DNA from 3 places in the Peribacillus sp. NPDC096622 genome. Region 3 is predicted to be linked to each of the others. Evidence: riboswitches for the same ligand, from Rfam matches in the RefSeq annotation. Region 3 holds a riboswitch; each other region holds the start of a gene.

Region 1 (10,853 bases), on a different contig from region 3:
CACATTAATGGCGACCATATTGGAACAAGCTAATATTCCCTACCAATATACAGGTCGATCTGCGCTATTCGTACAAGGAGTGAATATCGATGATTATAAGAAAATCGACATGGATGTACAATGGGATGTCTTTAATGAGGCTTTAGAGCTTTTTTCCGGGTACTCGCCAACAAAGCCTGAAAGAAGTCCTGAGACTGCGTTCTTTCTAATGGATGTTGAGGGGGTTTCCGTCACTGTTCGCTGCCGGTTTAACACGACCATTAAAACGGACCCTTATCGTTTGTCCATAAAGATGGGGGATTTGGAGGTTTGGTGCAGGTCGTTATACAGTTATTTATACGAAGAAGAAATGAGAAAGTTCAGTGCAGAGATTCATGCTTACTTATCAGCCGAGCAGAAGGGGTTCACAGCGGAAAATGAACAGGCGTGGAACCAGAATAATTATTTAGCGCTTGTCAATCGTTATGGAGATCCCGTTGAATTGGCATCAAAAATCAAACAAAACCCAAAATGGAGACTGCACCCTTTTTATAAATATATGGGGGAAATATCCGGTAAAAAAATCACTCATTTGATGGGATCGAATGGTGTTAAGGCAGTTGCACTGGCCATATTGGGAGCTGAAGTGAAAGTTGTTGATTTTTCCCAGGAAAACGCAATGTTTGCAAATGAGCTGGCAAGTGGGGCCAATGTCTCCATCGAGTATATAGTTTCGGATGTCCTTTCCCTATCATCCGAGCATGAATCAGGGAATCAGGATTTGGTTTTAATGGAGCTCGGTGTGCTTCATTACTTAATAGATCTGCAGCCGTTATTTAAAAAAATTAAAAAGATGCTGAAACCTGGAGGCCGATTCGTACTGCATGAATTTCATCCGATTTCAACAAAGCTCATTACTTCAAATGGTAAAAAACATAAAATCACAGGCAACTATTTCGCTCCGGCAATCGAAAACAATGAGGTGGCTTTTTCGAAGCATATGCCGGATGAGGAAAAAGGGAGCCTTTCAAAAGTTATACAGCGTAAATGGACAATCGGGGAACTTATAACGTCAATAGGTCAATCAGGGTTCGTTATTAAAGTGCTCGAGGAAGAACCGAATCATAAAATCCATGATATTGGGCTTCCGAAAACATATACCTTGGTAGCGGAACGAGTTTAAGGCTGCATGTTGAGGAAAAGAAAGCTGACTGAAGTAGCCTTTTCAGTCAGCTTTTTATTTATTTCATAATAAAGGGGATGCCGCTTCTGCGACATCCCCGAAAATTAATTTTGGGCCGACCATTCCTCTACATCCCATACTTTTGTAACCCAATCTTCATAGAAATCAGGTTCATGGCATACGAGGACAATCGTTCCTTTATACTCTTTCAATGCACGTTTCAGTTCTTCTTTTGCAACTACATCCAAATGGTTGGTCGGTTCATCGAATAACAGCCAATTGCTTTCGGTAAGCATGAGTTTACAAAGGCGCACTTTTGCTTGTTCCCCACCGCTTAAATGGCTCATCGGACGTGTAATGTGCTCGTTTTTCAAACCGACACGGGCAAGAATCGCACGTACCTGCGGTTGGTCCAGATGCGGAAATGCATTCCATACTTCATCGATCGGCGTCGTATCGCCTGCTTTTACTTCCTGCTCAAAATAAGAAGAAAAAAGGAAGTCCCCAAGTGATCTTTTACCGCCTAGAGGATCGATTTTACCCAAAATCGTTTTTAATAGAGTGGATTTACCAACTCCATTACAGCCGACCACGGCAATTTTTTCTCCCCGTTCGATGGTCATGGATAACTTCGGAAGCAATGGGCGGTCATATCCGATTTCCAGATCTTCACCTTCAAAGACATAACGGCTGCTCGCACGTGACTCTTTAAAGTCAAAGGTAGGTTTCATTGCAGTTTCCGGACGATCAATACGTTCCATGCGATTCAATTGCTTTTGACGGCTCTTCGCCCGGCCGGTCGTTGAATAGCGGGCTTTATTTTTTGCAATGAAGTCTTCCTGCTTTTTAATGAATTCGCGCTGTTTTTCATATGCGTTAATATGTTGGTTTTTATTCAATTCAGCCAGCTCAAGGAATTTTTCATAAGTTGCCGTGTAACGGGTCAGCTTAGAAAATTCAAGATGGAAGATGACGTCGACGACGCCGTTCATGAACTCGGTATCATGCGAAATCAATAGAAATGCATGCGGGTATTCCTTTAAGTAGCTGCTCAGCCAGCGGATATGCTCCACATCCAAGTAGTTGGTAGGCTCGTCGAGCAGCAGGACTTGCGGTTGTTCCAATAGTAGCTTCGCCAATAAAACCTTTGTCCGTTGTCCGCCGCTCAGGGCAGAGACATCACGGTCCAAGCCGATTGCATCCAACCCTAAACCGCGTGCTGCTTCTTCAATTTTAATATCCAGGTTGTAAAAACCGCCGGCTTCCAGCTTGTCCTGGATTTCACCCATTTGTTCCAAGAGTTCTTCCAGTTCTTCCGGAGTGGCCGTACCCATTTTCTCCGTAACTTCATTCAGTGCCTTTTCCTGCTCGAATAAAGGCAAGTATGCATCCCTTAAGACGTCGCGGATCGATTTACCTTTTGAAAGTATCGTATGTTGATCAAGATAGCCATATTCGACACCAGGTGTCCATTCGACCCGGCCTTCATCATGGATGAGTTGTCCTGTAATGATATTCATCATCGTTGACTTCCCGACACCATTCGCCCCGACCAGGCCAACATGTTCACCGGCCATCAGGCGGAAGGATACATCCTTGAATAAGGTACGGTCGCCAAAGCTATGTGCTAATTTATCTATAGAAAGTAAGCTCATTTTATATTGAACCTCCCAATTAATTTGAAAAAATCCCTACGTTTCATCATACTAAAATCTGCACGGGATTGCTATCTAATCTATTAATTTACATATATGTGGGTACTGGAATTCCTTAATAGTGAACCAATGGCTCCTTGGAGCATTATCGCCCTGTCATAAATTATGTGAGATAATAGAGGAACCAGTTTAAAAGCGAAAGGATGTTATTATGAGTAAAACAGTCGTACTGGCCGAGAAACCTTCGGTCGGCAGAGATATAGCAAAAGTGCTGAATTGCGGGAAAAAGGGGAATGGCTTTTTTGAAGGCGATCAGTATATCGTCACTTGGGCACTGGGTCATTTGGTCACCCATGCAGATCCGGAATCTTATGATGAAAAATATAAAACTTGGCGCCTTGAGGACCTGCCCATGTTGCCGCCTACTTTGAAATTGGTCGTGATCAAGCAATCGGGAAAACAATTTCAATCGGTTAAAACACAATTGAATCGCAAGGATGTCAAGGATGTCATCATTGCAACGGATGCAGGCCGTGAAGGGGAACTTGTTGCACGCTGGATTCTCGAAAAAGCGAATGTGAAGAAGCCGGTCAAGCGGCTTTGGATTTCCTCTGTAACGGATAAAGCGATCAAAGATGGATTTAAAAATCTGAAGGATGGCAAGGAGTATGAAAACCTATTTGCCTCAGCTGTAGCAAGGGCGGAAGCGGACTGGATCGTTGGGATGAACGCGACACGTGCCCTGACGACCAAGCACAATGCCCAGTTATCTTGCGGGAGGGTCCAAACGCCGACACTTGCGATGATTGCCAAAAAAGAAGAGGAAATAAAACAATTCCAGCCTAAAAAATATTATGGCGTTTCAGTAATTGCAGAACCCAATTTGCGCCTCGTCTGGCAAGATGCCCAATCAAAGGATATCCGCACATTTGATAAAAACAAGGCAGAAAAGGTCCTTGCAGCCGTTAAGGGGAAAAGTGCAGAAGTGGTTGAAGTGAACAAGTCCCATAAGAAAAGTTTTGCCCCTTCTTTATATGATTTAACAGAACTTCAACGGGACGCCAATAAGAAATTCGGCTATTCGGCGAAAGAGACGTTATCGATCATGCAGCGATTATATGAAAGCCATAAGGTCTTGACTTATCCAAGGACGGATTCACGTTTTTTATCAACGGATTTGGTTGATACGCTAAAAGAAAGATTACAGGCTGTAAGCATTAAACCATATGCCCAGTATGCATCGAGGATCCTGCGCAGCCCGATTAAAACCAATAAATCGTTCGTGGATGATAGCAAGGTTTCTGATCACCATGCAATCATCCCCACTGAGCAAACGCCGCTGCCGGGAAAACTGAGCGACAAAGAATCGAAAATCTATGATTTGGTCGTTAAAAGGTTCCTTGCTGTATTGATGCCGCCTTTTGAATACGAACAAACGACCATCACCGCAAAAATGGGACAGGAGACGTTCATGGCAAAAGGGAAGGTCGTCCTGAAGTCAGGTTGGAAGGAAGTTTATGATCACCAATTCGATGAGGAAGAAGCTAAAGATGGCCTAGCTGAGCAGCTGCTTCCGAACGTTCAAAAAGGTGACAGTTTAACCGTTTCGGCTGTGAAACAAACAGAGGGTGAAACGAAACCGCCGGAACCATTCAATGAAGGGTCGCTTCTTTCGGCAATGGAGAATCCTGCCCGTTTCATGGCAGGGGAAAGCAAAGAGCTCATCAAGACTCTTGGTGAAACTGGCGGGATTGGAACGGTTGCAACACGTGCGGATGTTATAGAAAAACTGTTCAATAGCTTCCTGATCGAGAAGAGAGGAAAGGGCCTTCATGTTACCTCGAAAGGAAAACAACTTCTTCAATTGGCACCTGAAGACTTGCGTTCTCCAGCTTTAACAGCTCAATGGGAGCAAAAGTTAACTGCGATAGCAAAAGGAAAGCTGCCAAAACAGGCTTTCATCGGTGATATGCGCTCCTACGCCAAAAATATCGTCCATGAAATCAAAAATAGTGATCAAAAATTCAAGCATGATAACGTGTCAGGAACGAAATGTCCTGATTGCGGCAAGCTGATGCTTGAAGTGAATAGTAAAAAGGGAAAAATGCTTGTCTGCCAAGATCGTGAATGCGGCCATAAAAAAAGTGTTTCACGTGTAACAAATGCCAGATGCCCGCAATGTCATAAAAAGATGGAAATGCGCGGTCAAGGTGAAGCACAGACATTCACCTGTAAATGCGGTTTTCACGAAAAACTTTCTTCTTACAATAAACGAAGAGGGCAGAATAAAAATCAAAAAGTATCCAAAAATGAAGTATCCAATTATATGAAAAAGCAAAATAAAGAAGAGCCGATCAATACTGCATTGGCAGATGCCTTGGCGAAACTGAAATTCGATAAATAAAAGAAAAGCGCCCTTCACCTTTAACTCCATGGTGAAGGGCGCTTTTTTATGGGGTTATATGCATGGAACAGGTCTGGGCAAAGTCCTTGCCGGCAGGAACGTCTTTCCTGACAATAAGGTTGCCGCTTGATGAAGTCTAACAAGGCGGCAGAAAGGGATGGAGCGAGCGCTCCATCCCTTTCCCCATATATCGATGCTTCAGTTAAATTTCATTCAGTACGGTGCCATGTAATTCATATTCAAGTGTTTTGTCAGTGTGTGTGTGTTTATCCGAATCTACTCGTATGAGCGTACTGAATGGCTTTTGATCACCCGGACTGAAAATTGCTTCATCATTCTCTTGATTCCATAGGCTGTAAATACTCATGATCGTATCCTCCTTTGGATGAGAAGACTAGTAATTCCCATATTTGATTATCATCCAACTCTTCAATTGACTCTAACGCTGATCACCGGGACTAAACACCGCTGCGTCATTCTCTTTGTTCCATTGGCTTCTGATTGTACTCATCATGCACTATCATCTCCTTTGGTGAGAATGTCTTACAGTATTTGTATACCCGGATGGGACAAGTTAAAACATATATTTTTAAAAAAGACAGGATTATATCCTGAAATCCAGTATTTTTGGTATATATCAAAAAACGTAATAATTCAAACTTCTTATTACTATAACATGCATTGTATTATTCGGATTTTTTGATAGCTACATGGCTTGATAAATCAGTGGTTACTTTGTCCATAAAATAACTTGTTCTTATATTAACAGAAAAAAACCCTGCTACAACACGGAAGAACCGCATTATAACAGGGCTTATAAACTTTAGCGTCCCAGATAGGAATCGAACCTACGACCTACAGCTTAGGAGGCTGTCGCTCTATCCTGCTGAGCTACTGGGACATATATAAAAGTCGACGACTTATTTATTATATTTCTTATAGGCAAACTTTTCAAGCTAATAGCACATACTTATGAAAAAAAAAATCCTCAAAATGTTTAGCAGGCCGCTAAGTTCCCGAGTTTCCCTTTTCTTCATTAAATGGAATGCTTTATTATCCACTAGTTTAAAATCAGGAGAATGGATGGTTGCATTGTGGGGATTTGATTTTACCTGGATGTTCAAAAGGGATTTTAGAGGGGCTAGGCACAAAGACGGCTGCACTGATTGCTGAAGATGACATTGAAGTGGCCGAAGCAGCTGTGGATGTGACCGGGCAAGATCCGAGGGCCAAATCTTACGGGAGACTGGGTAACGGGCGAGTCCCCGGTCCAGCTCCCGATATTGATGTATCACAGTATTTCTGAAGGTAATGGCCTTCGGGTTCCAAGGGAGGAATTCCGATCACAGATGGCTTGGCTTCGGGAGAATGGTTACTATACATTATCCCCTGAAGAAGCATTCCTCTTCTTAACCGGGAATCGGATACCAAGTGAGAAGTGTGTCTGGCTTACTTTTGATGATGGCTATTCAGATAACTACACGGAGGCTTTCCCGATATTAAAAGAAAATGATATGAAAGCAAATGTCTTCATGATCGGGAAGTCCGTTGATAAAGGTCATCACCTGACTGAAAATCAAATGTTGGAGATGAGCAAGGCTGGGATTTCGATCGAAAGCCATACCATCAACCATTTGGAACTGAACCGCATGACGGCAGAGCAGCAAGAAGCGGAAATGGTTCAGTCGAAGGAGTTATTCAACCATATCCCCGACCAGGACACGACAGTGCTTTCCTATCCGGTTGCCCTGTATAACGAAGAGAGTCTCAGGCTGTCAGAAGAAGCTGATACAAGATGGCAGTCACTACCGAACCTGGGGGGCTTCAAGGGACCAAGGGATGCGTGCCCTGCATCGAGTTCGGATTTCACCCGGGTTATCAGTCGAAGGGTTTGCGTCACTGATTGAAAATGCTTCAAAGCATTGAAGGTGGAAGGGTCATTTCGTATTCGTTCAGAAAAATCATATAATAATCGATTCTTACATGGTGTATAATGAAGGCAGTGAAAATTATATACATATGAACGATTTTGGTGTCTTAATGACTTAAAAGGGAAGTTGGTGAAATGCCAGCGCGGTCCCGCCACTGTATATGGGAGCTGACGGCTGTGTACCACTGTATGAGATATGGGAAGGTACCGTTGACGATGACCATGAGCCAGGAGACCTGCCAGAATTCGTACACCTGTAACCTACGCGGATGGGAAGGTGTGTGGCAGACCCTAAGAAAGAGTCCGTATTGATTATTGTTGCCATGCAAGCATCTTCCGTTAACGGGAGGTGCTTTTCGTTTTGGGGCATCTTTCAGGATTGCGTTTTCTTTATTAGGTGGAAGAAATTAAATGAAAAGATTGTGGGGAATGAAAATGAAGAAGATTTTTGGTCTGATATTGTTGATGTTGCTTGTTGCAGGCATGGTGGTCGGCTGCAGTGGCGCTGCTGATGAAGGAAAAGAAAAGCAGCAAACGAACCATGCTCAACACAAAGCTTTCCCGATTACGATTAAAGATGCAACTGGGGAAAAAGTAACGATAGAACAAAAGCCGAAGAAAATCGTTTCGTTGATACCAAGTAATACGGAAGTGGTCTTTGCACTTGGTTTGGGAAAAAAGGTCGTTGGTGTTTCCGACAATGATAACTACCCGGAAGAAACGAAAGAAATTGAAAAAGTTGGCGGAATGGAAATGAACACGGAGCTGATTGTCTCGATGAAGCCTGACCTTGTTCTTGCGCATGCATCAAGTGCCCATAATTCAAATGAGGGTTTACAGCAGCTTAAGGATGCTGGAATAGATGTTCTCGTAGTCAATGATGCACAAAGCTTTGACCAAGTCTATGAGTCTATTGAAATGATTGGACAGGCAACGGGAGAACATGATAAGGCAAATGAAATCGTTGCGGATATGAAAACGAAGCTCAAGGATATCCAGGAAAAAGCCAAATCCGTAAAGGAAGAGGATAGGAAGACCGTTTTAGTGGAAGTTTCGCCTTCACCGGAAATATACACACCTGGAAAAAATACTTTCATGAATGAGATGCTTCATATTATTTCAGCGGATAATGCTGCTGCTGATTTGGACGGTTGGGCAAAAATTGATGAAGAGTCGATGATTGCTGCAAATCCTGATGTCATCATTACAACGTATGGTTATTATACGAAAGATTCAGTAAGTGAAGTGACGGGCCGAAAAGGATGGCAAGACGTAAATGCTGTTAAAAATGGCCAAGTTTTTGATGTCCATTCTGACTTGGTGACCCGTTCCGGTCCGCGCTTAATAGAGGGAGTAGAGGAACTTGCCAAATCAGTCTATCCGAACCAATTTGACAACTAAATGGACGTTGGCTTATTTGATTGCGTTGTTCATTTTGTTATTCGCAATGACGATAGGCATTTCCTTTGGTTCGGTGTCAGTACCGATTCCCGTACTTTTACAAATAATCGGCAAGGAGATTTTCCACTTGCCGATTTCTGCCGATCCGGATGTGATGCTGACGAATATCGTGATGAACATCCGCTTGCCGCGTGTATTGCTTGCGGGTTTGGTTGGGGCATCACTTGCGATTGCGGGTGCGGCTTTTCAAGGACTGCTCCGGAACCCGCTCGCTGATCCTTACACATTAGGTATTTCATCAGGAGCATCGGTCGGCGCCGTATTGACAATATTCTTGAATATATCACTGCCATTCATCGGTTTATATACTCTTCCGGCATTGAGCATCTTATGCTCAGTGCTCACGATGCTCTGCGTATTGACTTTTGCAAAAAAAATGGATCGATCGATGAAAGTGGAAACGATCATTTTAACGGGAATCATTTTCAGCTCGTTTTTAAGTGCCTTCATTTCATTGATGATTGCGCTGACGGGTGATGAATTAAGACAAATCATCGGCTGGCTGATGGGAAGCGTTTCTATGCGCGGATGGAATTATATCGCAATCATTATGCCGTTTTTTATCATTGGTTCGTTGACCTTGATCATGAATACAAGTGAATTGAATGCGATGACTTTCGGGGAAGACCGGGCAAAACACTTAGGTGTGAATGTCAAGCGGCGGAAAATGTGGATCCTGATAGCCGGTTCGACATTGACAGGGGCAGCCGTTGCCGTTTCAGGGGCGATTGGTTTTGTAGGATTGGTCATTCCTCATTTAGTCCGAAAGATTTGGGGACCTGACCATAAACATTTGCTTCCGTTGTCATTATTGATAGGAAGCGGATTCTTAATATTGGCGGATTTTGTAGCACGAACGATCATAGCCCCATCGGAACTGCCGATCGGGGTGATCACCTCACTTATCGGGGCACCTGCATTTGCGCTGATTTTATTAAAGAGACGGAGAGAAGGGTAAAAACGGATGCTTGAAGTAAAAGGGTTAACAGGCGGATATCACAACAAAGCTGTTTTGGACTCTGTCTCTTTTGATGTACATAAAGGGGAATTATTCGGGATTCTTGGTCCTAATGGCAGCGGGAAAACGACGCTTTTAAGTATGCTTAGCGGGGTGCTCGATTATAAAGGCGGAAGCGTACGGATTAGCGGTAGGGATTTGAAGGATTATTCGTCAAAACAACTTGCACAGGTCATTGCCGTGCTCCCTCAACATTCCTCATTAGCTTTCTCCTATACAGTAAAAGAGACGGTCTCACTTGGGCGATATGCCCATCAATCAGGATGGTTCCATAGTTGGTCCGCAGAAGATGAATCGACTGTCCAGCGGGTAATGGAACAAACGGGAGTAGCTGATTTTCAGGATCTTCATTTTGATCGATTATCAGGAGGGGAAAGACAAAGGGTCCTGCTGGCACAGGCCCTTGCCCAAGAGCCGGAAATCCTTTTTTTGGATGAACCTACGAACCATTTGGATCTTTCCTATCAAAAAGATCTTCTTGATTTAATGAGGAAAATGGCAAAAGAGCAGAAGTTGACCGTTATTTCAATTTTTCATGATTTGAATTTGGCTGGATTATATTGTGATCGGCTTATGCTGCTTGAGAAAGGGCAGATTCAGGTTGTTGATGTACCGAATGAAGTGCTCCAACAGGAACGGATTCAGGGTGTATATCATACGACGATCGAAAAACATCCACATCCCGCCCTTCCGAAACCGCAGATGTTCATCGTTCCGGAAAAGCATGGCCATGATACTATCCCGTTGGAAATTGATGATTCTTATTTGACAGTCGGATCTGAGATGATTCAATTGAATTCTCCAATCCCGCTTAGAACGATGTCTTCCGGAGTGACGGGTTCGGGGACGGGCTGGCATAAATATTTTGTGAATAGGCACGTCCATCATGGCTATGATTGCGAGGATCATCATGTTGAAATGGCCGACTATTTAACAACTCATGGTTTTGAACCTCAGGAAACGGTAGGGATGATGACAGCTGTCTTTCTCGATACGGTTGCTTTCAAGCTATTAAGAACTGAAGATTTCTCGGTTTTTATCATTGTGACGGCGGGTGTAGGGAATGCCATCGACGCTTCATTAGCTGACCGGCATTCTTGGAGTTCCGCTCCAGGAACGATAAATACATGGATATTCGTAAATGGGCATTTGGCAGAAGAGGCATATATCCACAGCATAGTGACTGCGACCGAGGCAAAAGTAAAAGCGCTTCATGATTTGCA
Region 2 (10,853 bases), on a different contig from region 3:
TTGGGACGGCATTGGGATCTTGGGCAGGTATTTTTCTTGCCATTATTGTACTGTTATTCGCCTTTAGCTCCATTGTGGGCAACTATTATTATGGAGAGTCGAACATTGGCTTCATTAATGAAAATAAGGTTTGGTTAAACATCTATCGCGTCGCAGTCGTAGGAATGGTGATATTCGGTTCTCTTGCCTCACTGGATTTTGTTTGGGGACTGGCTGACTTGCTTATGGCCCTTATGGCCATTATCAACCTGATCGCCATTGCATTACTAGGGAAAATTGCATTTGCTGCACTGGCGGATTATCAAAAGCAAAAGAAAAGTGGGAAAAATCCTGTTTTCCATGTGAACAATATTAAAGGTTTGAAGAATGTGGAATGTTGGGGAGACCCATCCGATAATGTGGATGTGAAGAAGGAGGGCTAAGCTCTCTTTAAGCTTACATGTAAAGTCCTTGAAAGGGGATTTTACTTGTAAGCTTTTTTGCTTTTTCCTCCTTTTTTTATCATTACTGAATATTGCTTCGTTTTTTACACAAAATACCTTTGTCTTTAATACTGCAATGATAAAATAAAAACTAGGAGTGAAAACAATGGATAGCAAGCAATCAAAAAATGAATCTTCAGAAGTTGCCGGGAGAATATATGATGTCAGCGATTATAAACGGGAAGATCCTTTATCTTCTGGACTGGCTAGAACCCACGAACAAGTCTCGGATACTTATGCGGAGGGCGAGATAAAGGCAGTCATTGATGATGTAAACGGAAGAGATATAGAGATTGCAAAAGAAAGATCAGGGGAAGAAAAGTAATACTGGGATTTTTGTTTTTTAGGAACAAGGATTTTCGCCAGCTATTTTAAAGATATATCGGTGATCCCCTAGCTTTTGGAAAGATGAAACAAAAGCTAGGGGATACTTTATTAATAAATCCTTTCTGTCTCCAATTTTTGAAGCAATTCTTCCTTCGTTCTTGGGAAAAGGTCCCTTTCTGCAAGATTCCTTGATTGAAGAAGGGCTTGAAACATTTCAAAAACCCACGGTTTCTCCAGATGTGCCTGCAGCAAAACGTCTTCATCATGGAAAACGGAAACAGGGTCCCCTTGGTATATGACCTTACCATCGTTCATGACCACAACTTCATCAGCCCATTGGTAAGCTAAATTAACATCATGAGTTGATAGGATTATCGTTTTGTCAGGGTGGTGGATACTGTCCAGCAGATTCATGATTTGTCTGGAGAAATAAGGATCCAATCCAGCGGTAGGCTCGTCCAGGAGCCAGACATCGGGTTCCATGGCAAGTACCCCTGCAATGGCAACACGTTTTTTTTGCCCAAGGCTCAAAAAATGGGTAGGTCTGTCTTTCAGTTCCGTTACTTCCGTTTCAGCCATTGCCCAATTTACTTTCTCCTGGACTGCACTTTTATCCCATCCTAAATTCATTGGTCCAAACGATATATCCTGTTGTACATTAGCGGAAAAAAGCTGAGAGTCGGGATCTTGAAAAACGATACCGACTTGCTTTCTTAATGATAATAATGCGTTACGGTCATATTTCATTTTCTTGCCCTTAAACTTGATCTTTCCCGCAGTAGGTTGTAATAGACCATTTAAATGGAGGAATAAAGTTGATTTGCCAGCACCATTATTACCTAATAATGCAATTTTTTTACCGTGTTGTACCGATAGCGAAAGTTCTTTTAAAGCGAAGGTTCCATCTGTGAACTGATGGGTGAGGCCTTCTATATGAAAAATATGCTCGTCCATTGTTGGGTTGCCTCCAATTTACAAATATCCATTAATAAAGATTAAGCTTCCTAGTATTACAATCGTGATCAGCCAATTGCGTGAGGAATAGGCGTAAGTATCCTCGATATAAGAAAGGTTCTCCTGATAGCCTCTCGCGTTCATGGCCATCGTCAACTGTCTAGAGCGCTGCAATACTCCTAAAAATAATGATGAGATTAGTAATCCGAGAGATCGAATGCCTTTCCTTAACGAACCATATCCCAGCCGTGAAGCTTGTGATTGGTGAATGGCCAAAGCTGTATCTAAAAAAATAAAGATGAAGCGATAGGTCAATTCTATTAAATCGACCAATAAGGAAGGCACTTTAAGTTTTCGCAGCACGGATAGGATGACTGTAATGGGTGTAGTTAAGGTAAGGAAATATAAACAGCTGATACTGCCGAATACGACAGTGATCAAATTGGCCACCGTACTGACGCTGTCATCGCTGATGAATATTTGCCAGTTCCCGAACTTCCAGGACCACCATAAATCCGAAATCGAAGTAAATTTACTTGTAAAAGAAAAAAGGATGGTAATTGTTCCTGATAGTATAAAAAATCCCGGTAATAGAAGTAATTTAAAATAATAAGAAAGCGGGATTTTTGCCGCAAAAATGATTAAAGCGCTCATCACCGTAAAAGTGATGAGCGAAACGGCCATATCCCTTACCGTTAATGAAAATAGCAAAAGGGAGAGTGCAAAAACCATCTTTTCCAACGGATGTACATCCTTTAGCCCATTGAAATAGGCATATTTATCAATGAGTAACATGCTTCGATTTTTCGGGGATTTCTTGTTTGGTTTGCTTATTCCTTTGTCTCGTTACACCTATGAAATACCCAATGAAACCAGCACCGATTGCAGCTTGCAGCGCAAATAATAAGCTCTCGGTTTCTGAACCCGGCGGCTCCCAAATACTGTTGAACCATGGCTTGTATTCCGGCTGGATTTTAGTGATGGCCTCTTCAGCTTCGCCGTCTGCACCGCCAAATTCCGTTCCTTGTTGGGTGATTAACGGTATGGTGGCAAGAATGACGACCAGGAAAAGCAGCAGTAAACTTTTTTTCATGTTAACGGGCCTCCTTAGATAAAACTCGCAGCAATTTCAATTCGCCTAGATTGTATTTTTTCAAGAAATTCATCACGACGACTGTCAATAACCCCTCACTGATTGCCAAGGGAATTTGGGTCAGGGCAAAAATCCCTGCAAATTTACTGAAAGAGGCCATGAATCCTCCTACCTCGGAAGGAAAAGCAAGAGCAAGTTGAACGGAAGTTACCACATAGGTTCCCAAATCCCCAAAAGCAGCTGCCAAAAATACGGCAAGTGAAAAAGACCACCCCAATTTAGTTGCGCCCTTGAAGACAAAGTATGCAATGAACGGTCCGCAAACGGCCATGGAAAATGCATTGGCGCCTAATGTCGTCAATCCTCCGTGAGCCAGTAAAACAGCTTGAAATAACAGAACGATGGAGCCAACGACACTCATGGCCAATGGTCCGAATAATATGGAACCCAAACCAACTCCGGTAGGGTGCGAAGAACTTCCCGTAACGGAAGGAATCTTTAGCGCCGATAATATAAATACAAATGCGCCCGATAGGCCAAGTATCATTTTTGTTTCTGGGTTTTCCCTTACTTTGGACCTAATGGACCGGTAACCCAAGATTAAAAATGGAAGCGTCAAACCCCACCAGAATATAGCCCATTCTATGGGTAAAAAGCCCTCCATTATATGCATGGCCGATGCCCGTTTTGGAACAAAAAGCAGTAAAATGACAAAATAAATAGTTTTCCAATTGGTTCTTTTCATTCTTTCTCCTTTCAACACTTATAATTTTTCTGATCAATCTTGAGAAGAAAAGCGGCGCCCAAAATAAAAAGCACTTCTCCCAAAGGAAAGAAGTGCGTAATGAACAGGAATTTTGCAGCATGAACCAACCATGGTCCATTCTGCCTGATCCGCACGCCCATCCTCGTAGGCTGAAACAGTTTCATGCTTCATGGCAGGTCTCCTGGCTTTGGTTCATCATCCCATTACATCCTTCCCATCTCATTTGACAGTGGATTTAAGTTAAAGTAATGGAACTTCCCTTTACAGTGGCGGGACCGCTCCGGATTTTCACCGGCTTCCCTTTTAAGCTGAATTCCGAAAAATTCAACACCATGAAACTTATGTAATTATTTGAAAATTCTCGTATAGTGTACCATAAAGAAATAATTCCAGCTACACTATCTTTTTTTTTCGGGCCGAAGTTTGTTGCGAGGTAAGGATTGTAACTGGTTTTACACTATTAAACTTTTCTAAACAGTCGGAATAAACTATTGAATTTTGATAAAGTTGTTATATGATAGATTATGTTAGTTAGAAATGTGTAATAAAACCAAATATTTCATTTTAAAAGTGCCCTTGTGTGAATAAGCAAGGGATAATAGGGAAATCGGTGAAAATCCGATGCAGCCCCCGCTACTGTAAACGCTGATGAAATTGTCGATAGCCACTGGCATGATGCCGGGAAGGGACAAAGTAAAATGAAGCGTAAGCCAGGAAACCTGCTTTTAAAATTGCATGATACTTTTCGGAGGGAAAGGTAGAAGGACTATGACGATTTTGGGAGGATTTGGCATACTTGCCTTTAGCTCCTCATTCATATAGTTTTTTAAACCTTGACTCTTAATGTTAAGGTTTTTTATTTTGCCTTTTCCCTGAACTCAGGAGGAAGAAGATGACTACTTGGAACTTGACGGGTACAAATACGCATCTGCTGATTTGTAATGGGAGCAGCTGCATGAAAAAGGGCGGGGAAGAAGTAACCCAAGCGATTCGCGATGAAATTACTTCAAAAGGACTGGATCTGAAAATCCATACAACCAGGACACGCTGTAACGGAAGATGTAAGGATGCCTGCGTAGTGATTGCCTATCCCCAAGGAAACTGGTATCGAGTAGAAACGCCCGATTTCGGCCGGCAGATCGTCAATAATATCGATGATGGTGGGTTTGTTCCACAGATGATCTACCAATTCAATGACGGGGATATGACCCCTAATCCAGATTTTCCAGCTCATACGGGTATTTCAAAGAACAAAGCGTAAAAGGAGATGTCTTAATGAGTACAAACGGTAAATTATTCGTCGTGGGCTTTGGACCAGGGAATTTTGAACACATTACCAAACGTGCCGTCGAAGCCCTTCAGGAAAGTGACTACATCATTGGTTATAAAACTTATGTTGAACTCATTCAGGGACTGCTTACAGATCAAACGATCATTAGTACGGGGATGACCGAAGAGGTCTCACGTGCACAGGAAGCAGTGAAACAAGCGGAGTTGGGAAAGAAAGTGGCGGTGATTTCCAGTGGGGATGCCGGAGTTTACGGAATGGCAGGGTTGGTTTATGAAGTATTGATTGAAAAAGGCTGGAAAGAAGAAACTGGAGTGGGCATTGAAGTCATTCCTGGCATTTCTGCAATCAACTCATGTGCGTCTTTACTAGGGGCTCCAGTCATGCACGATTCGTGTACGATCAGCCTCAGTGATCATTTAACTCCTTGGGAACTGATCGCTAAAAGGGTTGAAGCAGCTGCCATGGCAGACTTTGTCATTGCGCTGTATAATCCGCGCAGCGGCAGGCGGACCCGGCAAATTGTTGAAACACAGAAAATTCTCCTTCGCTACCGCTCGCCGGATACACCTGTCGGGTTGGTGAAAAGTGCTTATCGGGATAGGCAGGATATTGTCATTACCAATTTGAAAGATATGTTGAATCACGATATTGGAATGTTGACCACCGTCATCATCGGTAATTCATCCACCTTTTTATATGATGACAAAATCATCACACCAAGAGGCTATCAGAGGAAATATACGTTGAATTCGGAAAAGCAACCATTGAAGCCGCATCAGCGTCTGCAAAAAGAAGCGGAACCGTGGGCATTAGATCAAGATGCCGATTCCGTGCAAGAAGCCTTCACCGAATCCGCTGGAGGAGTTGGATTACTTACAAAAGCACCAGAAAAGAAGCCAGCTTCCTTTGAAATGGCAATGGAAGCACTGTCAAGAGTCAAGGGTCAAACCGTTCAGCAATCCATTGAGCCAATTGTTCAGCAAAAAATGGAGTCGGTATTCGAACTTGCCGTTAGTCCAGGTGTGGCGAATAAACAATTCACTCCCAAACAAATGATGACTCTTGCGGAAGTAGTCGGGGAAAAGGGAACGATGGAATACACGCCAAATCATAAAATCGTATTAAAGATTCCGACAACGGATCCGGAAGTCATTACGGGGAAATTGCAATCAGCAAACTTTTTATTATCGCCGATTGGAGATGTACTGACATTAAAAGCCTGTGATTTCTGTGATGGTGAAAAAGCGGAATCCATTCCTTATGCGGATGAAATACACCGGGTGCTTGGCGGAATGAAAATGCCCAAGGAACTGAACATCGGTTTTAATGGGTGTGGGATGGCGTGTTACAGTGCTGTTATGGATGATATCGGGATTGTCTTCCGAAAAGGGAAGTTCGACTTATTCCTTGGAGCTAAACCGGTTGGAAGAACAGCCCATCCAGGTCAGCCGGTTGCGGAAGGCATTGAACCGGAACAGCTTGTTGAACTGATTATGGACATTGTCGGGGAGTATAAGCAAAATGCCCATCCAAATGAGCGGCTTTTTAAATACTTCAAACGTTCGAAAAAGATACAGAATTTTTCTTATCAGGACATCGCTCCCAAAATAAACATAGAGCCTGCGCCTTGTGAAGACTAATCAAGAGGGGGAAAGTAAATGAAAGCAGTTTTGTTTGTAGGACACGGAAGCCGCTTGGCTTCGGGAAACGAAGAAGTCATTCATTTTATTGAAAATATGATTCCGGCATTGGATGAGCGCTTCCTTGTAGAAACGTGCTTCTTGGAATTTGCGGCACCGAATATATCCAAAGGCATTGATAATTGTGTAAAACGAGGGGCTACTGAAGTTATCGTCATTCCGATCATTTTGTTGCATGCAGGACATTCGAAATTACATATCCCAGCTGAAATAGAGGATGGGAAAACCAAGTATCCAGAAGTGAAATTCACATACGGCCAAACGATCGGGGTCCACCATGATGTATTGACGATCCTGACAGACCGTCTTGAGGAAGCGGGATTCGATACGACCTCTGAACATTCTGAGACAGCGATATTGCTAATTGGCCGAGGTGGCAGTGATGCTGATGCAAATAGTGATATATATAAAATTTCACGATTATTATGGGAAAAATTAAACGTTAAATGGGTCGAAACGGCCTTCATGGGTGTAACGGACCCGCACGTTGATGAAGGTATTGAACGATGCATCCGATTAGGGGCAAAAAAAATAGTGATGCTGCCATATTTCCTCTTCACTGGGGTGTTGATGGAAAGAATGGAGGATATGCTGAAAGGCTATCAAGAGCAATATCATGATCGAGAATTCATTTTAGCGAAGTATTTTGGATATCATCCAACATTACAGAACATTCTGCAAGAACGAGTTATTGAAGCCAGTGAAGGCAGGTCAAGCGGGGCACGTGATTTGGAAAACTATCGTAAACATGTCGAGGAACATGGACATGCTCACCATCATCACCATCATGACCACGACCACGGTCACGACCATCATCACGACCATCATCACGACCACGACCATGACCACGATCATGATCATGATGGGCAAGTGGTGGGGTCGTCAAAATGATTTTGTTCTTGGCGGGTACAAGTGATGCAAGGGAATTAGCGGTTGAGATGCAGCAGGTGGGATTTAAGGTTTTGGCAACTGTTGTAACCGGGTCGGCAGCTAAAAGTTTGCAAGATGCAGGCATATCCACCCGGATTGGCCGATTAACAGCAGAGGATATGACATCTTTAATAACTGCAAAAGGTTTTCAGGCTGTAGTCGATGCAAGTCATCCATTTGCCGAAGAAGCATCCAAAAACGCCCTTAACGGAGCAAAGGCAGCCAATGTTCCTTATATTCGTTATGAGCGTGAAAGTCAACGGTTTCAGAATGATAAATTGATAGTCGTCCGTGATTATGAGGAAGCTGCCAAGCTTGCCGCAGCAAAACGGGGGGTCATCATGCTTACGACCGGAAGTAAAACCCTGGCCGTGTTCGCAAAAGAATTGGTAGGGCTCGAGAATACCAGAGTCATAGCGAGAATGCTGCCTCGCATGGACAATATGGAAAAATGTGCGCAGCTGGGCATTGAACAAAAAAATATCGTTGCGATTCAAGGGCCATTTTCCAAAGAATTAAATAAAGCTCTATATGAACAATATGGGGTCACATTGATGATAACGAAAGAAAGTGGCAAGGTCGGTGCGGTTGATGAGAAATTGGAAGCCGCTTTGGAATGTGGAATAGAGACAATCATGATATCGCGACCGGATGTTGACTATCAAAATGTTCATTCAAGTTTTGATCATGTCATCGCCGAATTGAATAAACAGCTAAATCAAAATTAGGAGGAATGCAAGATGGACTTTAAAACGGATTTTAAACCACTAACGGTGGACCCAGACAAAATATATGATTATAGCTTCTCGATCATAGCTGAAGAAATGGGCAATCATGATTTTTCTGAAGATGAATGGAAGATCGTCCGCCGGGTCATTCATGCTTCAGCGGATTTTGAATTGGGAAGAAGTGTCATCATCCATCCAAATGCCATTCAAGCTGGTGTGGAAGCCATTCGCAAAGGCAGACATGTCATTGCGGATGTGCAAATGATCGAGAGCGGTACAGGCAAAAAACGATTTCAAAAGCATGGCGGGGACGTTCATTGCTATATTTCAGATCCGGATGTGATGGTCGAGGCAAAACGTTTGAATACGACAAGGGCAATCATTTCGATGCAAAAAGCCGTAAAGGAAAATGAAGGGGGCATTTATGCCATTGGCAATGCACCTACAGCTTTACTTGAGCTCATTCGCCTTATTAAAGAAGGGATTGCAAAACCGGACTTAATCATTGGAATGCCTGTTGGGTTTGTTTCTGCAGCAGAATCGAAAGAGGAACTGGCTAAAATCACAGAAGTTCCATTCATTACGAATATTGGCCGAAAAGGTGGAAGTACTGTCACGGTTGCAGCATTGAACGCGATTTCCCTTTTAGCAGATAGGTAAAAAAACATGGAAAAGAAAGTGAAAAAAGACCCCTCACAAATGCGTCATGGTTATACGACGGGGGCGTGTTCGACAGCCGTGACCAAAGCGGCATTGACCGCTTTGATCACGGGGGATGCACTTGAGGAGGCAACCATTTCCTTGCCAATCGGCCGAGATGCCACTTTCACTATTGAGAAATATGAAATATCGGAAAATGCGGTTAGTGCAGAAACGATTAAAGATGCCGGAGATGATCCCGATGCTACCCATCTGGCACATATTATCTCTACTGTCAGCTGGTCGGATGTACCTGGGATTTTCCTGGATGGAGGGACCGGAGTTGGTCGTGTGACCAAACCCGGGCTTCCCGTTCCTGTAGGGGAAGCGGCCATTAATCCTGTACCGCGCAAAATGATTTTAACCACTGTGCAGCAAACACTGGAAGAATTTAAGGTCAATAGAGGCGTGAAGGTCGTCATCTCCGTACCTGCAGGTGAAGAAATAGCGAAAAAAACATTAAATGGCCGCTTGGGGATTGTGGGAGGCATTTCCATTTTGGGAACAAGGGGCACTGTCGTCCCTTTTTCCAGTTCCGCCTATATGGCAAGTATCGTCCAGGCTATCAGTGTCGCCAAAGCGAGCGGGTGTGATCATCTTGTCTTAACGACTGGCGGGCGCAGTGAAAAGTATGCAATGGGCCTGCTTCAAGACTTACCTGAGGAAGCCTTTATTGAAATGGGTGACTTTGTTGGCTTTTCACTTAAGCAATGTAAGAGGCAGGGAATTAAAAAGGTATCACTGGTCGGTATGATGGGTAAATTCTCAAAAGTGGCTCAAGGTGTGATGATGGTGCATTCAAAAAGTGCCCCGGTCGACTTTGGTTTTCTATCGGAAATAGCCCAAAGCGTCGGAGCTGACGATGATCTCGTACTTGAAATCAAGAATGCAAATACAGCGTCACAAGTCGGGGATATGATGTCAGCCATTAATAATTTTGACTTTTTTAATAAATTATGTGAATCCTGCTGTCACTCTGCGATAAACCAAGTGAAGGGCGGCATTGAAATGGAAACGGCGATTTATTCGTTAAAAGGACAATTATTGGGAAGGGCTGTTGGAATTGAGTCAATCGATTAAATTAATCGGGATAGGGGATAACGGTCAGGAAAGCTTACTGCCTCAATATGCCCAATGGATAGAAGAAAGTGAAGTGCTGGTCGGAGGTGAACGGGTTTTATCCTTCTTTCCGAACTATTCTGGCAAAAAGATTGTCATAAAGGGCGGTTTGAAAAAGGTGGTGGAACAACTGCAGGATGAAATTCGTCCAACCGTTGTCTTAGCTTCCGGAGACCCATTGTTTTATGGAATGGGAGGCTATCTTTCCAGCAAAATCAAGATGGAGGTTTACCCATACTTCAGTTCAATTCAGCTTGCTTTTGCAAAAATGGGGGAAAGCTGGCAAGATGCCTTCCTGGTTAGCATTCATGGCCGCAGTATGAAAGGGCTGGCACAAAGGATTGATGGAAAAGCGAAAGTTGCCTTGCTTACAGACGGTGAAAATAGTCCCAATCAACTGGCTAAATATCTCCTTTCATTCGGAATGACGGAATACCGGGCATTTGTGGCTGAAAACCTTCAAGGGGAAAGCGAAGACTCTGGCTGGTATGAACTTGATGAAATGATGGAGCGGGAATTTTCCCCGTTGAATGTCGTCATTTTGAAAAGGAAATCAGAAGGTCCAAGCTGGTCCTTGGGGATAGAAGATGAAGAATTTTCGCAGCGGAAGCCGGATAAAGGACTCATAACCAAAAAGGAAATTCGGGTATTGAGCCTGCATGCGTTGAATCTCAGGAAAAACAGCATAGTTTGGGATGTTGGGACCTGTACGGGCTCAATGGCAATTGAAGCCGCCAAGCTCGCATCCGAAGGTCAAATTTTCG
Region 3 (10,853 bases):
TCTTTTTGCATGTACAGAAAAAGGGTGCCCATGTATTTAATGAGCACCCCTTTTCCTGTATTATTTGCTGAATACGTCCGTTAAGACCGGCACGATTTGTTTTTTACGCGATACAACGCCTTCCAAGACGGCGATGTTGTTGTTCAATGAAACGTCGTATGCTTTTTCCACTGCATAAGCCGCTTTACCAAGAGCCAAGGCAACGGAATCATTAGTCAAGATATCCGTTACGACGAATAGGAACAAGTCCAATTCCTTCACAGCGATGACCGCTTCAATCGCGGATTCCAATTCCTCTTGCTTAGCAAGGACTTCGTTCGGATCAACAGCATTGACCTGTGCTATCTCCACTTTAGCCATTCCCATGGAGAATTCCTTTGCATCAAGAGTGATAAGCTGGGCAATCGTTTTATCGCTCAAGTCAGCTCCCGCTTTCAACATTTCCAAGCCATATGTTTCGGCGTCAACTCCCGCAATGGCAGCCAATTCCATTGCTGCTGCAACGTCTTGCTCCGTGCAAGTCGGTGATTTGAACAATAAAGAATCGGAAATGATGGCAGACAGCATAAGACCTGCGATTGCTTTAGGAACTTCAATGCCGTTTTCTTTATAAATTTTATTTAAAATGGTTGCCGTACAGCCAACTGGTTCCGCACGGTAATATAAAGGATCGCTTGTTTCAAAGTTAGCGATACGGTGATGGTCGATAACTTCCAGCACACGGACTTGGTCAATATCTTCAGCACTTTGCTGGCGTTCGTTATGATCGACCAGGATTACGCCGTCAGCTTCCCCTGCAACTTTTTCCACAAGACGGGGAGCGTCGAATTTGAATTGGTCCAATGCATATTGAGTTTCACCATTCACTTCACCCAGACGAACTGGTTCAGCGTTGATACCTAACTGCTTTTTCAGATCCGCATAAGCGATTGCCGAACAGATTGTGTCTGTATCCGGGTTTTTATGTCCAAAAACTAATAATTTTTCCAAGATTTTATCCCCTTTTTCATAAATATTTTTCCGCGAATCCCCTCACCGCAATAAGGGAGAGCCACCTTTACTAGACACTTTATTTTAACACAAAATCCCGTAAAATCAGCGCTTGAATTATCCTTTCCCCAATAAAATCTTTCATTCCTTGACTCTCTGCCATCACTTTGTCAATAGATAAGGGTTGGTTTTTTTCAAATATATTAGTTGAATTATCATCGTATATGGCTTACGATAATATAAGCAGAAATACTAGATATTGATTACATAAACAATACCAATAACTATATATAGAATTTATTATAATCCAAGGTGCCAGTGATGGCTGAAAAGGGAATCCGGTGCAAACCCGGAACTGTCCCCGCAACTGTAAATGTGACGAAATGAGAAAACCACTGTATAGCTCTTTATACGGGAAGGACTCAAAGTAGGATGATCATGAGTCAGGAGACCTGCCTTGAATTTTTCACGTTTCTTATTCTTCGGGGATTGAGATGATGAAACGATAGTATAACGGCCATTTTTTCATGGCTCTTTTATTCTATCGTTTGATCCGCCTCAATTCTTTGGGCGGTTTTTTTTTATTTTAGCGGAAGTTACCAAGGAGGATTATTAATGACTCAAACATATAACTCTACCATAAGTGAAAATGACACAGAAACGAAATCCATCCAGCTTGAGACGTTATCGAAGGAATTCGAAGGCCGTCTCGATATGGAAAAGTTCAAAAAGCGTTTTACAAAATGGCTTGATCGCAAAAGTGACTCAACCGAAGAACAGGCATCAAAAAAACTGATTCAGCTCGCTCTTGAAGGTGTGGATATCGATGCTCCGGATTGGACGTTCGTTGCTGCAGCAGAACTGTTGAATACAATGTATAGGGATGCACAAGCCAATCGAGGTTATGAAGGCAAGAGTTATGGCCCATTCTATGAGCTGATCACGGAACTTTCCCAGCTTTCGGAAGGTCAGCGTTATCCCATTTATAAACCAGAACTGCTATCTTCATATACGAAAGCGGAAATTGAGGAATTGGGTTCGGTGATCGACCCGGAAAAAGATAAATTATTCTCTTACATAGGCATCTACTTATTGAACGACCGCTATCTAGCCCGCCCAAAAAAGGACAAGGTCTACGAACTTCCACAAGAACGTTTCATGATCATCGCAATGGAAATCATGCGAATGGAAAAAACGGAGCATCGCCTGCAACTTATAAAAGAAGCATACTGGGCCATGTCCAACCTTTATATGACCGTTGCGACTCCTACACTCTCCAATGCAGGTAAAACACATGGGCAGTTAAGCTCTTGCTTTATCGACGCAATTGAAGATTCCATTGACGGAATTTACCTATCAAACTACGATGCGGCAAAAGTATCTAAATTCGGCGGCGGTGTCGGCCTTTACGTTGGTAAGGTCCGCTCACTTGGTTCTGATATCCGGGGTTTCTCTGGAAACAGTTCCGGTACGACGCCCTGGATTCGACTATTCAACCAGACAGCTGTAAGTGTCGATCAATTGGGTCAACGTAAAGGTGCCATCGCGATTTACTTGGATGCCTGGCATAAAGATATCATGAGCTTCCTCGATTTGAAGACACAAAACGGGGACGACAGATTAAAAGCCCATGACATTTTTACAGGTGTTTGCATTCCCGATTTATTCATGGAGGCTGTACGCGACAGAAAAGAATGGTATCTTTTCGATCCGCATACCGTTAAGCAAACCCTTGGATTTTCACTTGAAGATCTTTATGACGAGAAGAAAGGCGAAGGAAGCTTCAGGAATCATTATGCACTTGCAGTCGAGGCCGCAGAAAATGGCACACTTCCAAACTATAGCTTTGAAAAAATCAATGCGATGGACATCATGAAAAGCATCATGATTTCTCAATTAGAAGAAGGCGTACCGTATATGTTCTACCGCGATGAGGTGAATAGGAAGAATCCGAATAAACATAAAGGTATGATTTATTGTTCTAACCTTTGCACGGAGATTGCCCAAAACCTAAGCCCTTCGACGATCACGGATGAATATGAAACAGAAGATGGAGATGTTGTTGTCGTTCGTAAAAGCGGCGATTTCGTTGTCTGCAATCTTTCATCCATTAACTTGCCCCGAGCGGTGGGCAGCGATGTTTTGGAAAGATTGATTCCCATTCAGATCCGTATGCTGGACAATGTCATTGATGTGAATAATCTTCCTGTCAAACAAGCATCCATCTCGAACAAGCGTTACCGGGCAATTGGTTTAGGAACGTTTGGATGGCATCATTTACTTGCCACAGAGAATATTTATTGGGAATCCGATGAGGCTGTTCACTATGCAGATGCTTTATACGAAAAGATCGCTTACTTAACAATCAAGGCATCCAACGAATTGGCCAAGGAAAAAGGATCTTACCCATATTTTGAAGGTTCAGATTGGCATACAGGGGACTATTTCGAACTGCGTGACTATACAGATCAAAAATGGCTGGATTTAAAAGCAGACGTGCAGGAGCACGGGACCCGTAATGGATATTTAATGGCGATTGCCCCCAATTCATCGACAGCCAAAATCGGTAATTCAACGGATGGAATCGATCCTTTGTATGAAATTGAATTTTACGAAGAAAAGAAAAACTTCAAATTCAAGGTGACCGCACCAGGCTTGACGCCAAATACGTATGAATATTATAAAAAGACGCGATTCAATTTGGACCAACTGGAAAGCATCAGGCAAAATGCGGCCCGCCAACGCCATATTGACCAAGCAATCAGCTTTAATCTGTATGTACACAATACAATCAAAGCGAAGGTTCTCTTGGATATCCATTTAACGGCATGGGAAAGCGGGTTGAAATCGACGTATTATGTTCGTTCGACTTCTTCCGAATATGACAATGCCTGCGAAAGCTGTTCAAGTTAACGACAAGCATGACCCAGTAATCTATTCTTAAAGGAGTTTTCACGAATGACCAATCATATCAAAAAAATTCGGATGCTCGAACCGACGCATCCAACCAAGGCAACCGGTGTTTTCAAAGGAGAAGCTTCAGGCTTCCTCCTTTGGAACGATATTCAGTATGAAAAATTCTATGATACCTATACACAGCTCATCAATAACTTTTGGAAGCCTTCGAGCGTGAACATGATTCAGGATAAAAAGCAGTGGGGCGAATTGGATGAAGATATCCAGGATGCTTTTCTCGATATCCTTACGATGATTGCTGGAATGGACAGTCTTCAAACGCCCACTTTAGTAGAAATTCTTCGGTACATCAAAGATCCGGCGGCAAAAGCTATCCTGGCCAACATGGCCCAGCAGGAATCGATCCATAATGAGTCTTATTCCTATATCCTTGCTTCCTTGATTCCGGTAGGTAAGCAAAAACAGCTTTTCGACCGCATCAAAGAACATCCTGAAGTGATTAAGCGTAACCAACCGATCGTTGATGCTTATCAAACGTTCGTGGACGATCCCAGCCCTCAGCATTTATTCGAGGCACTGATCCATTCAACGAACCTTGAAGGGATTTATTTCTATCTGGCTTTCGCCTTTTATTATAATTTAGGACGCCAAAATCTAATGACCGGTTCCGCTACGATGATATCCTATATTCATCGCGATGAAATGGTCCATTTCGATTTCATTGGTATGCTCATTCAAATCTTGATGTATGAATATCCTGAGTTAAATAATGAAGATAACACGAAGTTCATCTATACAACGATTGAAAAAGCAGTCGATCTCGAAAAAGAATGGTCTGAATATATGCTCGAAGATATCCAAACGAAAGCCGATCTCGATTTGGAAGAATTCAATGAGTACATTGAATATATCGCCAATAAACGGTTACGTATGCTGGGCCTTGATAATTTGTATAAAGAGTATGGCGAAAACCCGATGCCATGGATCAAAACATTCGATGATGAATCCATCGGTCTTACCAAAACCGATTTCTTCGAACAGAAGTCAAGGACATACAGTCAAGTAAATGCCAGCAATGGGTTCGATGAGCTGTAAAGTTGCCATTGTCTATCATTCTGCCGGCGGCAATACAAAAGCGCTTGCTGAAGCCCTGGCTTCACTTTTACCTGCAGCAGGACTATATCGAACGAATGAATTCGATTTATGTACATTGCCGGATTACGATGCATTGATCGTCGGCACCTATACATGGGGCAACGGGGAGCTTCCCGCTAAATCAGCAGCCCTTTATAAAGAACTGGAACAGTTGCCTATTGCTCACCTGAAAACGGGAGTCTTCGGCACTGGTGAAACCAACTATAATCATTTTTGTGGGGCGGTCGATCATTTCCGGGACATGTTATTTGCCAAGAGCCAGTTATTGGTTACATTGAAGATAGAACAGATGTATCAAGAATCAGACCTGCCCAGACTTCAAAAGTTCGCCTCGCTATTCCAGAACTGACTGAAAGGGGATATGCGTTTTCGCATATCCCCTTTCAGTACTTTTAATAAAAATTGGCTCCCTCTATCATGGCAGCGGTAAGCATGAAGTATAATGGAAGAAAAAAGGAGATGATATCCAATGACTGAGAATATAACCCAGTTCCTGCCTATCCTTTTTATGCTAGTGCTTGTCGCATTCGTTATATTCATCGTGTTTTTCCTGTCAGGGCATTTTAATCGTTCTAAAAGGATCGAAGAAAAATTGGACAAAGCATTAAAGGAAATCGCCGAAAAAAAAGAAAAATAAAAAGACTCCAAAATAGGAGTCTTTTTTTATATGCGTTCAATTATTTTTGAACGTTAGCAGCTTGTGGTCCACGAGCGCCTTGCTCGATTTCGAAAGAAACTTCTTGGCCTTCTTCAAGCGTTTTGAAGCCTTCACCTTGGATAGCTGAGAAATGTACGAATACATCGTCTTGGCCTTCAACTTCGATGAAACCGAAACCTTTTTCTGCGTTAAACCATTTTACTTTACCTTGTACCATGATAGTTCCTCCTGTGTTTGGAAAAATCCATTTTATTACTATTTTTGGTTCTGGATAATGTTTCAAGAGGAATCCTATTACAGTAAATCCTTCTTTCAAACTTTTCCGAACAAAAATAATTACTCATATTATATCATGGAAAATCCTAAAAAAACAAGATTATCGCAGTAAATCAACCGACAAATTATCCTAAAATTCTACATATTCCTCTTCTTGCTTTGTCGGAAGCCTTCGTCCAATAAGTAGCGCTCCGCCTCTACCGGACTTTCGAAACATTCCTCAAGATTCGACCCTGAATAAACATTCCAAAGCAGGTCTTCCCTTTCAAGTGTAAGCTCTTGCTTTTCAGGGCCAATCCATGCCCCTTCCAACCTAGCGAACTCGTTTACCTCTTCTTCGAATTCAGCCGGAGGTTCAGATAGGTAGTCCACGCTTCTTTGAATCAATTCTTTTAATTCCGCTTCATTATAGTCACGTATATTGATAAACCCTTTACGGTCAGTGTCTTTTTTTCTCATATGCCCTGCATAAACGAATCCATTTCCATTGGGATGCAAGTGCTGAACGACGATTTTTTTCTCCTGGACGCTATCTGGATAATGGAAGTTCACACGTCCCAATGAAACGTCTTTTCGCTGTAATTCCGGAAAAGTTTCAATGATGCTCAATTTTTCTTCAAATGTTAACAAATTTCTTCCTCATTTCATTAGTTCATATTGTTTGTCGATTATAACACAGACTGATTAGAAACAATAATCTCCCTCTTCCATTATTATGTACGGAAAGGGAGAAGCAGCATTCATTTTATGTATGTCACGATAAAAAGCATAATGAATGAAATGACAATGATTACGGCAACCCATAGCCAGGCTAATGTCATATTCCCGGAGTCCATGGCGATATATATCGCGGTCGGTATGGTTTGTGTCTGTCCGGGAATGTTTCCGGCAAACATGAGTGTGGCCCCGAATTCACCCAATGCACGCGCAGAACTCATAATGGCACCTGTGACGATGGATTTGACCGCCAATGGAAGGGATACAAACAGGAACAATTTCCATTCGCCCGCCCCGTCAACCCTTGCTGCATTTTCAATTTCCTCATCTATACCTTCAAAGCCCGTTTTAGCGGATTGGTACATAAGCGGAAAAGCCACCACGGTAGATGCAATGACTGCCGCCCACCACGTGAACATCAGGGGCTGATCAAAAACCCTTTCAATGAATTGTCCCGGCATTCCATTCTTGCCAAAAATCACAATCAATAAAAAACCAACGACGGACGGCGGCAAAACAAGCGGCAATAAAAACACTGTTTCCAACAGGACTTTTCCCCTGAATTGCTTTTTAGCCATCATTCGTGCCAGGATAATTCCTAAAATGAAAACAAGGAGACCCGATAGTCCCGCCACTTGTATCGATAGCCTGACTGGTGACCAAAAATCCCCTGTCATGATACCACTCTCACATCACTGTTAAATATCGGCATTTGCAGGTCCTTATTCGGCATCTTTACCCTAATGGTTTCTTTTTCATTAAAGGCAGATTTCATTTCATTTTCTCCCTTTCTTTTAAAATAACATTTAAGTTTATTTTTCTTGACATCTTGCTGACACAAAGAAACGTTAAAGTAAGAGTATCACAAATATAAAAATAATTTCATTCCAATAAACTTGAAAACTTTGAAGGAGTCGATTTTAATGGTAACAATTTATACTACTCCAAGCAGTTTAGCCTGTCGTAAAGCAAAAGCTTGGCTTAAGAAGAACGAAATTTCCTTTAATGAACGTAACCTATATTCGCAACCTCTTTCTATAGAAGAAATAAAAGAGATTTTACGTAAAACGGAAGGCGGGACAGATGAAATCATCTCAACCCGTTCCAAGAAATTCAAAAGCCTGAATATCGATATAAATAATACACCGCTTAATGATCTTTGCAAGCTTATTCAAGATAACCCGGATTTACTTCGCCGGCCAATCATTTTCGACCATAAGAACTTGCATGCAGGATATAATGAAGAGGAAATGGGACGCTTCCTTCCAAGGAAGGTCCGTCATGTACAATTATGGCGTGCAATCAGCCAATTAGCTTAATTAGTTAGCATTCTGCATAATGAGAGGGTTGTCCATTACAACGGACAACCCTTTAGTTTGTCGACCATGATTAAAATACCCTCGGTCATACTCTATAATTTTTCACTGTTTTATAATAGGATGAAACTTTTCTTGATTGACACTCCAGGGGACTCGCTTTCTGCGGGCGTTCTCGCGCCTGTGGGGTCTCCTTGGGTACGCTTTTCCTAGCAGGAGTCTCGAACACCCGCACCAATCAACTGGATTGTTTTTTCAAATAAAAAACTGTAGGCAAACCGGCTTTTCCCCGAGTTTGCCTACAGTCTGGAGGGTTGTCCATTACATCAGACAACCCTTTTTATATTTGATCCGCTTTCTCTATGACAATCGTGAAGGTGGTGCCTTGTTCATCGCTATCCTTAAGCACAAGATCTCCCTTTTGCGCTTTTGCGAGCATCTTACTGAATGGCAGTCCCAAACCTAAACCACGTACCTTCAACTTTTTGTTTTCGCCTCGATAAAATGGTTCGAACACATATTGTTGTTCATGTTTTGGAATCCCCCGCCCGCTGTCCAGAACATCAATGCAAATTCGTTCTTCATCCTTTTCATAAAGGTGAATCGCTATTTTCCCTTTGCCGTCAAGTGCATGTCTGGCATTATTCAAAAGGTTAATGACGATTTGCTGCATCCGCAAAGAATCAATTTGACCGAAGACTGGTTCATCAGGAACTTTTATCTCAAAAGCGAACGCTTGATCATCATCCTGGGTCACCTGCCAGCGATAGGCGATTTCCTTGATGAATATATTGATATTCTCTTTTTGCACCCGGATTTTAAAAGCGCCTGCCGATATGGCATTATAATTGAGTAAATCCTCTATCATACCTTGTAAACGCTGAGTTTCCTTTAAGGAAATATCGAGGAATTCCTTACTTTGCTCTCCCTTAACGACATCATCCTTCACCGCTTGTATCAGTCCGCTAATGGAAGTGACTGGCGTTTTCAAATCATGGGTTACGCCTGCAAGCAATTCCGCCCTCAACTTCTCCATGACCTTCAATCGATTGGTCATTTCCTTAAATGATTCTATCAATTCATAAATTTCTTCTTCCTTGATTTCCTCTTCCTCTTTGAAATGGATATCATAGTTGCCTTCACGAACCTGGACCGCGGCGTTAGCTACGTCTTGGATGGGGCGCGAAATCTGCCTGGAAAGAAAATAAATGACTCCCGTTCCCAGAATCAGAAGTCCTCCAATCATGATCGCCAACAAGCCATGATCTTGGTTGATTTCCTTTAATGCCCCTTCTTCCTGGGCAATGACCACCCAGCCTCTCGTCTCATCATTGAACGTAATGGGGGATTTGACGACATATACTTTATTGTCGGAGATCTTGACCTTCTGGACCAACTCCGTATTTTTCATGATGACGTCCGGGAGTTTATTTTCATCCGGATCGATATACAACTGTGGCATCGTATATATGATGGTGGCATCGGGATCGACGATATAGATGATTGGCTGTTGATTCAGATGGAGGATTTTCTCCCTTTCCTCAACAATTTCCGAAAGGATCGGGCCAACGACAATCTGGCCATTCTCCTTAATCGCCCGATCGGATGTTTCGTCCGCTAAGTACTTAAGAAGGCTGAGCCTATATTCCAAAGCCGTTTTTTCCATCCACCATAAGGAAAAAACAGACAATAATATCAAACCGGAAATCAAGGTCAATACGTATCTCTTTGTCCAATAGCGTTGTAAAGTGGTTCTTTTTTTAGTTTTCATAGACACTTAATTGATACCCCAATCCACGCAATGTTTTTATTTCCCCTTCAGTTACAGGCCATGCATCTATCGCCTTCCTGATTCGCTTGATCGCCAGGTCCACTGCACGGTCACTGCCGTCATAATCCATGCCCCACACTTGGTCGAGCAGCTGTTCCCTCGTGAAAATTTGATTAGGGTGTTTAGCGAAAAAAACGAGCAGGGACAAATCACGCGGCGTCAAGTTTATCTCTTCGCCATTCAAATGCACCATATAAGAAAGATCATCGATGGTTAAACTCCCAAACTCATGTACATGACCATCTTCCGTAACAACCGATGATGATCTTCTTAAAACGGCATGAACCCGGGCCACGACTTCTTCAGCAACGAAGGGTTTCGAGATGTAATCATCCGCACCTGACTTAAATCCCGATAATCTGTAATCGACATCTGTCAACGCAGTCAACATGATAACCGGACATGTATCCTCATCCCGGATTTCCTTCAATATATCCCAGCCTTCCTTTCCCGGCAGCATGACATCAAGCAGGACAAGGTCTGGCTTCGTTTCTTCAAACACCGGAATGGCCTTTAGCCCATCGTACACTTGGACTACATCAAAACCTTCCCGCTCCAAATATGCTTTCAATACCATCGATATGGCGATTTCATCTTCTACTACAAGAATTTTCTTCATATATGGTCTCCTCCTCCCTGAATTATAGTGGAATCATTTTGTATATGCTAACTATTAAAAAACACCAAGCATTTTCCCTCAATCTTACCCTTTTTATGTGTCAGGATTATGTTCGCAGTAAAATTAACCGATGTTTTCACTTAGTAACTTTGTGTAAGTGATCTCGATTCATTTTAACAGGAATGCCGCTACATGATCGTAATTAATCATGCAGAAAAAACTATGATCAGCTTATTACACTCTTAAGAGGCTGGCTCTAAACTGAGCCAGCCCTTTTCAATTACATGTCTCGTGTGGATTGGGACAGCCCGCTTCCTGTCTTTCCACTTGGATCGTGCTATGTTCAATTCCAAACTGATCATGAAGAAGTTTTTG

The links. A riboswitch is a leader RNA that binds a small molecule or an ion and turns the genes downstream of it on or off. The one in region 3 is predicted to bind cobalamin.
Region 1: linked by a shared signal. The riboswitch ahead of ACIQYG_RS03955 (ABC transporter substrate-binding protein) and the one ahead of ACIQYG_RS07600 (ribonucleoside-diphosphate reductase subunit alpha) in region 3 are both predicted to bind cobalamin.
Region 2: linked by a shared signal. The riboswitch ahead of ACIQYG_RS19475 ((2Fe-2S) ferredoxin domain-containing protein) and the one ahead of ACIQYG_RS07600 (ribonucleoside-diphosphate reductase subunit alpha) in region 3 are both predicted to bind cobalamin.

What each region holds. Positions count from the first base shown of each region.
Region 1 covers NZ_JBIWES010000002.1:111,305-122,157, forward strand. The annotation lists gene ACIQYG_RS03920 (class I SAM-dependent methyltransferase) at 1-1,162, shown strand, start outside; gene ACIQYG_RS03925 (ABC-F family ATP-binding cassette domain-containing protein) at 1,267-2,817, opposite strand; gene ACIQYG_RS03930 (DNA topoisomerase III) at 3,029-5,221, shown strand; gene ACIQYG_RS03935 (hypothetical protein) at 5,424-5,588, opposite strand; tRNA gene ACIQYG_RS03940 (tRNA-Arg) at 6,049-6,122, opposite strand; gene ACIQYG_RS03945 (hypothetical protein) at 6,309-6,527, shown strand; partial or broken gene ACIQYG_RS03950 (polysaccharide deacetylase family protein) at 6,460-7,147, shown strand; cobalamin riboswitch at 7,235-7,409, shown strand; gene ACIQYG_RS03955 (ABC transporter substrate-binding protein) at 7,587-8,552, shown strand; gene ACIQYG_RS03960 (FecCD family ABC transporter permease) at 8,515-9,570, shown strand; partial or broken gene ACIQYG_RS26930 (heme ABC transporter ATP-binding protein) at 9,577-10,326, shown strand; gene ACIQYG_RS26935 (adenosylcobinamide amidohydrolase) at 10,414-10,853, shown strand, end outside.
Region 2 covers NZ_JBIWES010000012.1:15,159-26,011, forward strand. The annotation lists gene ACIQYG_RS19440 (alanine/glycine:cation symporter family protein) at 1-422, shown strand, start outside; gene ACIQYG_RS19445 (YozQ family protein) at 589-807, shown strand; gene ACIQYG_RS19450 (energy-coupling factor ABC transporter ATP-binding protein) at 918-1,763, opposite strand; gene cbiQ (cobalt ECF transporter T component CbiQ) at 1,782-2,558, opposite strand; gene ACIQYG_RS19460 (energy-coupling factor ABC transporter substrate-binding protein) at 2,545-2,856, opposite strand; gene ACIQYG_RS19465 (energy-coupling factor ABC transporter permease) at 2,858-3,601, opposite strand; gene ACIQYG_RS19470 (hypothetical protein) at 3,635-3,793, opposite strand; cobalamin riboswitch at 3,777-3,972, opposite strand; cobalamin riboswitch at 4,174-4,363, shown strand; gene ACIQYG_RS19475 ((2Fe-2S) ferredoxin domain-containing protein) at 4,515-4,883, shown strand; gene cobJ (precorrin-3B C(17)-methyltransferase) at 4,898-6,553, shown strand; gene ACIQYG_RS19485 (sirohydrochlorin chelatase) at 6,572-7,504, shown strand; gene cobK (precorrin-6A reductase) at 7,501-8,271, shown strand; gene ACIQYG_RS19495 (precorrin-8X methylmutase) at 8,284-8,931, shown strand; gene ACIQYG_RS19500 (cobalt-precorrin-5B (C(1))-methyltransferase) at 8,938-10,050, shown strand; gene cbiE (precorrin-6y C5,15-methyltransferase (decarboxylating) subunit CbiE) at 10,034-10,853, shown strand, end outside.
Region 3 covers NZ_JBIWES010000003.1:236,286-247,138, forward strand. The annotation lists gene ACIQYG_RS07595 (manganese-dependent inorganic pyrophosphatase) at 61-990, opposite strand; cobalamin riboswitch at 1,284-1,464, shown strand; gene ACIQYG_RS07600 (ribonucleoside-diphosphate reductase subunit alpha) at 1,606-3,903, shown strand; gene ACIQYG_RS07605 (ribonucleotide-diphosphate reductase subunit beta) at 3,949-5,001, shown strand; gene ACIQYG_RS07610 (flavodoxin domain-containing protein) at 4,991-5,410, shown strand; gene ACIQYG_RS07615 (hypothetical protein) at 5,531-5,698, shown strand; gene ACIQYG_RS07620 (cold-shock protein) at 5,739-5,936, opposite strand; gene ACIQYG_RS07625 (hypothetical protein) at 6,134-6,625, opposite strand; gene modB (molybdate ABC transporter permease subunit) at 6,736-7,389, opposite strand; gene spx (transcriptional regulator Spx) at 7,636-8,031, shown strand; gene ACIQYG_RS07640 (HAMP domain-containing sensor histidine kinase) at 8,369-9,799, opposite strand; gene ACIQYG_RS07645 (response regulator transcription factor) at 9,789-10,478, opposite strand; gene ACIQYG_RS07650 (cation diffusion facilitator family transporter) at 10,755-10,853, opposite strand, start outside.